Regions from separate parts of the Peribacillus sp. R9-11 genome, predicted to be linked through region 2. Evidence: predicted binding sites of a transcription regulator. Region 2 holds the regulator's gene; the other holds the start of a gene.
The links. The regulator CtsR, encoded in region 2, represses protease genes until heat stress. The targets are predictions, from matches to a motif close to ATGGTCAATAAAGGTCAAACA.
Positions count from the first base shown of each region.

Region 1: the regulator CtsR is predicted to act here: its motif matches at 1,806-1,826, upstream of RE409_RS13585 (ATP-dependent Clp protease ATP-binding subunit).

Region 1 is NZ_CP133763.1:2,767,310-2,770,713, forward strand. Features, by position in the region: gene RE409_RS13565 (hypothetical protein) at 25-186, opposite strand; gene RE409_RS13570 (hypothetical protein) at 183-341, opposite strand; gene RE409_RS13575 (hypothetical protein) at 783-1,070, shown strand; gene RE409_RS13580 (sugar phosphate isomerase/epimerase family protein) at 1,054-1,464, shown strand; gene RE409_RS13585 (ATP-dependent Clp protease ATP-binding subunit) at 1,863-3,404, shown strand, end outside.
Region 2 is NZ_CP133763.1:102,819-106,222, reverse strand. Features, by position in the region: gene clpC (ATP-dependent protease ATP-binding subunit ClpC) at 1-74, opposite strand, end outside; gene RE409_RS00560 (protein-arginine kinase McsB) at 193-1,269, opposite strand; gene RE409_RS00555 (protein-arginine kinase activator protein McsA) at 1,266-1,817, opposite strand; gene RE409_RS00550 (CtsR family transcriptional regulator) at 1,838-2,299, opposite strand; rRNA gene rrf (5S ribosomal RNA) at 2,649-2,764, opposite strand; rRNA gene RE409_RS00540 (23S ribosomal RNA) at 2,826-3,404, opposite strand, start outside.

The DNA.
Region 1 (3,404 bases), 2.7 Mb from region 2:
AGGCGGTACTTGATACGTAGTTCCTCAAGCTCCGTCTTTTTCTTCATAATGTACAAACAACATCAAGTAGATTGCCAATAGAAGGTGCAAATAAAGTGGAATATTCTTATCATTTTGAATGACAACAAATATGAAAATTCCATATAGCAAAATTGGAATGGTTAAAAGGATTCTGAGCTTAGTCAAATGTCATCCTCCCATTTATCCTCAATTATTAATACATCAACCATTTGAGCAACCTGAAAATCCTTTTCGGCAATCGCACGAATTAAACTTGTACAATTATTCTCCCTAAGAACATCTGCTAACAATTGTAAGTCCATAGTCGTTATTGGTTTCATAGTAACCCCTCCTAATATACTAAATATTCTGATACTTTAATACTAATTCACCAAATTGTAGCTAGCAACCTTTATAAAAAATAAATTTATTCATATATGGTTAAGCGTCCTTACTTTTTAATTTTTTTCAATATAATGACGGAGTGAAATTATTTAAAAAAAGTGTGTAACTTCTACTGACTTTTACACTCAGTATTTATAGATACTATATAACACAAAAAGGAGAATATCAGATGAAGAAAATTAAACAAAACAGAAGTGAACGTGTAGACCCAATTTACCAAAAGCGACATGGAAAAGATTATTGAATTCGCAGAGGATTACGGTAATATTTCCATTTCAAAAGATGTGGAATTATTAACTATTAAAGGATTATAACAAAAAGGGAGTCGTTCTAATGAATTACGTAGATATTTTGATAATTTGGTAGCAGATTCGAATTTGGAACACTTAGTGCGCCAAGTTGATGACATTTGTTCTCTAATTATCAAACTTCCTCCTTCGATACATGAAGAAGGACAGCAATTTCCAACACCTTATCCTGTACTAATTGATTGGGGACATGATGAAAGGGATTACACAGCTGGTCACCCAGATGATGCAAAACGCTTATCTCCAGAGGGATGGAACAATATGATGACTCATATCCGGATATTGGCAGAGCATGCATGGACAAAATATGGAGTACGATCGGTAGTCCATCCTCATGCTGGTGGCTATCGAATTTGAAGATGAAATAAAGGAACATATGCAGGATATTCCACATAAAATTTCAGGACTTTGCCTTGACACAGAACATCTTTATTATTCAAAGATGGACCCCGTACAGTGGCTTAGGGACTGTGCAAATAGACTGGATTATATACATTTTAAAGATATTAATCTAGATAAATATCAACAAATAATGACTGAGTGTATCCGCTTTTTTGAGGTATGTAGCAAGGGAGTTATGTGCCCAATCGGAAAAGGCATCATTGACTATAAATCCATTAATAGGTTACTTAAAGTAATCGATTATCACGGGCACATTACTGTAGAGCAAGAGCGTGATCCTAGAAATTGTGATAATAGTCTACCAGATGTTAGCCAGAGTTTGGCTTATTTGAAGAGTATTGGTTATTAATCATAAATACAGTATGAGAACAAAAGTATGATTAATGGCGAAAAAATTATAAGAAAATCGGTTCTGATGCAAAAACTCAAGATAATCTCAATGGATGCTAAATCTTGATGTTTTACATCAAAATCAAAATAATGTTGTTTAAATTTTTTATTTTCACTATTAACAATATACTTTTTCTCCGATATATTTATCATTATCTTTATAAGGAAATTGCAACCAATTTCTGAAGATGAATTACCGATATGGCTGTTATCAATAGAAAAAATTTGAGAAAACAATCCAAAAGAATTTCCAGTCAAAATTATTGAAAGTCAAAGAAGGTCAATGTATAATAAAATCAGAAAGTCAAAGAAGGTCAAATTTGATTCATAAAAACAAACTTTAAGGAGGAGTACTACATGCTTTGTGAAAAATGCCATGTAAACCAAGCTAATATTCAAGTACATCTAAATATGAATGGTCAGGAGCATGATGTTATGCTGTGCTCCACTTGTTATAAAGAAGAGAGAAATAAACTTGGTGCAGCTATGGGAGGAAAAGATTTAGGGAACTTCCAATTTAATGGATCCCACAATTTATTTTATCCCTTTAATAATAGTAAAATCCCTCAACCGGAACCTGCTCAACAAAGCGGCGGAAGAGGATTATTAGAAGAGTACGGACAGAATCTGACAGATGCTGCTAAAGCAGGCCTAATTGATCCGGTTATCGGCAGGAATGAAGAAATAAAAAGAGTGATTGAAGTTCTAAATAGACGTAATAAAAATAATCCAGTATTAATAGGTGAACCTGGCGTAGGTAAAACAGCGATTGCTGAAGGACTTGCCCTAGCCATTGTTGAAGGTGCAGTTCCTGTTAAATTGCGTAATAAGCTGGTGTATATGCTTGATATCGCTTCACTTGTTACAAACACTGGAATCCGGGGACAATTCGAAGAACGAATGAAGCAATTAATCAGTGAATTGCAGGAAAGAAAGAATGTCATTTTATTCATTGATGAAATTCACCAAATTGTCGGTGCTGGTTCAGCCGAAGGATCGATGGATGCTGGGAATATCTTAAAACCCGCACTTGCACGAGGTGAACTTCAGCTGGTGGGAGCGACCACTTTGTCTGAATATCGGAAAATTGAAAAAGACGGAGCACTTGAACGCCGCTTTCAACCCGTTCAGGTTAATGAGCCTACAACAGATGAAGCATTGGTTATTTTGCAAGGTTTAAAAGACAGTTATGAAGCGTATCATGGGGTCACATATAGCGAGGAAGCGCTTAGAGCAGCTGTTGAACTTTCAAACCGCTACATTCAAGACCGTTTTCTACCTGACAAAGCAATCGACTTAATGGACGAGGCAGGTTCTAAATTAAACTTGACCATTGAAGATGGACAGGAAGAGGTTATGAAAGAACGTCTTGCAAATATCTATAAGGAAAAAGAGCAGGCCCTAAATGAAGAAGACTATGAAAAAGCAGCTGTACTTCGGGATGAAGAAGAAAAACTGGAAAAATCATTGCAAGCTGGAGTAAATTCAGTTAAACCAAACGTCACTGTCGAAGATATCCAAAAGATTATCGAACAAAAAACTGGAATCCCTGTAGGCAAGCTGCAAGAAGATGAGCAGGAAAGAATGCTTCATCTTCAAGAGGAGCTTATGAAAAAAGTAATTGGGCAGGAAGAAGCAGTCAGGAAAGTTGCGAAGGCCGTCCGAAGGAGTCGTGCCGGTTTGAAGTCCAAAAACCGTCCCACTGGTTCTTTCCTATTCGTTGGTCCGACAGGAGTTGGGAAAACTGAATTAGCGAAAACCCTTGCTTTGGAATTATTTGGTGATAAAGAAGCCATGATTCGCCTTGATATGAGTGAATTTATGGAGAAACATAGTGTTTCCAAATTAATTGGTTCTCCTCCTGGATACGTAGGACATGAGGAAGCAGGCCAATTAACT
Region 2 (3,404 bases):
CCTAAGCGGATTGCTTCTTCTTGGGCTAATGCTAATACTTTCTGGGCTCTTTCAGTAAAACGACCAAACATCATAGGGAATTCCTCCTTAAGAATTTTCGTTTTGAGTAAAGCTACTCTAAGTAACGGCAGAGGCTTCATTGCACTACATTTATTACATGAATATAGGTACTGACTCAGAGGTAATTAACCTCTATGAGGAGGAAGTTTCCGTGAAGTTTAAGCGTTCTCGAATGAGTGCTGCTCTACGGATATCCCTTTCATGGGATCTTAATGGGCCACCTGCGTATTTTTGTAAAAATCCTGACTGAGTTAATATCATCAACTCATTTAAGATACTTTTAGAAATATTTTTTATATACCCAAGATCTATACCTAACCTAACATCGGAGATACAGGTAGTTGCTTCCTTAGTCTCAATGACTCGAGCATTAGACAAAATCCCATAAGAACGGTAAACTCTATCTTCTAATTGTATGTGAGAGGTCTTCACTAATGCATCCCTTGCTGACCTTTCCTGGGCAATGATTTGTTGAACTACACTCGTTAGATCTTCAACTATGTCTCTTTCAGACTTTCCGAGCGTAATTTGATTAGAGATTTGAAAGATATTCCCTAACGCTTGACTGCCCTCTCCATAAATCCCTCGAACTACCAACCCTAATTGATTGATAGCCGGTATAATTTGATTCATCTGCTGTGTAAGGACTAGGCCCGGCAGATGCATCATGACCGAAGCCCTTAATCCTGTTCCCACATTAGTTGGACAACTAGTTAAGTATCCTCTTTCTTCATCATATGCATAGTCTATGGATTCTTCAATCCAATCGTCAAGAACATTTGCGAGCTTTAACGTTTCTTTTAGCTGCAGCCCAGACATTAAACACTGAATACGGAGATGATCCTCTTCATTGATCATGATACTTATTTCTTCATTTTCTGAGAGAAGACAAGCACCTTTTGCTGATTCATCAACTAAATGAGGACTGATTAAATGCTTTTCAACGAGAACACGCTTTTCTAGTGGTTGGATTTGGTCAATCTCTAGAAGTTCAAGTTTGCCAATCTCTGGGGTAACTTCCTCTTCAATTCTTTTTTTTACTAATTCAATGATTTCTTTAGCTTCTTCGTTAGAAAAGGAGGTAGGAAAGGTGAAATCTTTGAAATTCCTGGCCAACCGAATTCTAGAACTTAATACAATATCAATTTCAGGCCCTTCGGCACTCATCCAGGAACTCAAGGCGTTTTCTACAAACTTTTCTAAACTCATAATTCGTCGCCTCCCTCTTGTGCTTCATACCTTTTTTCAAGGGAACGAACCTTATCTCTTACTTCTGCTGCTTTCTCAAATTCCTCTTGATTGATGTGAACCTTTAAAACCTCTTTCAAATCTGAAATTTGTTTTCGAAGATAAATGGTGCCACCAATCCTTTTTGGAATTTTACCTATATGTGCAATGTTGCCGCTATGAACCCTCTTTAAAATCGGATTTAATTGATCATTGAAAGTTTTATAACATTCAGCACATCCAAATTTACCAAGGTGAACAAACTCTTTATAGGATCGGTGACAATGAGGGCAGCGCTTCTCTTCTGTCTTAGGAAATGCATTTGCCTTCGTCTGTTGAATATTCGACTCCATATTCAACAATCCTGCTAATAAATTATTTATTGAAAAACCATGTCCTCCTGCAACCATAGCCATTTCACCTTTTTCCTGAGCACATTTCTCACAAATCATAACCTCGGTTTTTTTTCCATTAATGATCTTGGTGAAGTGCAGGGTAGCAGGCCTTTGATGACATTCTTGGCAAATCATGTTCATCACCTCTGCCAGTTTTATTTATATTTTAAAGTTGTAAGCATCGCAGTTAAAATCCTTGCCCTAAGCTCATCTCGGTCGGGTAAATCTATATAAATCACCGATCTATCAATGACGCTCATCATAATCTTGGCTTCTCTTTCATTTATAACTTCTTCACTCATAAGCCGAGAAATAACACCTTCAGCCATCGATTGAGTTACCCTAGAACCAATAAGGGATAATAATTGGTTAATAAGATGCACGTAATCCTGCGATTTCACTTTCATGATCCGTATATAACCGCCGCCTCCACGCTTACTCTCTACAACATAACCTCTTTCGATTGTAAACCTGGTATTAATTACGTAATTGATTTGAGAAGGAACACACTGAAATTTATCTGCTATTTCACTTCTTTTAATTTCTAAGATATCTTTCTGACTTATTTCTAGTACTTGTTTCAAATAAGTTTCGATAATATCAGATATGTTTCTCACTCAGCCTCCTCCAATCTGACTTTGACTATATTTGACTATTATTATACAAGGAAAAATGCATTTTGCAACTTAAATGCACTCATTTAAATGTATTATCCATTTTCTCCAAATTATATGTACTTACATACCCTAATGCACACTAAAATTTAAATATCTTACTTAAATACCCTAAACAGTTAAACACAAAACCTATTTTATAATAGAATATTCTATTACGTGTATTAATTCTCCTGCCGAATCCAAACACCTGGTCAAATACAAAGAAGACCAACATCTTTGCTGATCTTTAAATCGCTATCTATTTGTAAAAGAAAAAAGACCAGCCAAGGATGGCTGATCTTTTTGAATGGCTTGGCGGCGTCCTACTCTCACAGGGGGAAACCCCCAACTACCATCGGCGCTGAAGAGCTTAACTGCCGTGTTCGGAATGGGAACGGGTGTGACCTCTTCGCTATCGCCACCAAACAATAAAGGAACGTTGTTCCTTCAAAACTAGATAATAAGAAGGTATTTCATTTTTTAAAGCGTGGTTAAGTCCTCGATCTATTAGTATCAGTCAGCTCCACATGTCGCCACGCTTCCACCTCTGACCTATCAACCTGATCATCTTTCAGGGATCTTACTAGCTTGCGCTATGGGAAATCTCATCTCGAGGGGGGCTTCATGCTTAGATGCTTTCAGCACTTATCCCGTCCGCACGTAGCTACCCAGCTATGCCTTTGGCAAGACAACTGGTACACCAGCGGTGCGTCCATCCCGGTCCTCTCGTACTAAGGACAGCTCCTCTCAAATTTCCTGCGCCCGCGACGGATAGGGACCGAACTGTCTCACGACGTTCTGAACCCAGCTCGCGTACCGCTTTAATGGGCGAACAGCCCAACCCTTGGGACCGACTACAGCCCCAGGATGCGATGAGCCGACATCGAGGTGCCAAACCTCCCCGTCGATGTGGACTCTTGGGGGAGATAAGCCTGTTATCCCCGGGGTAGCTTTTATCCGTTGAGCGATGGCCCTTCCATGCGGAACCACCGGATCACTAAGCCCGACTTTCGTCCCTGCTCGACTTGTAGGTCTCGCAGTCAAGCTCCCTTGTGCCTTTACACTC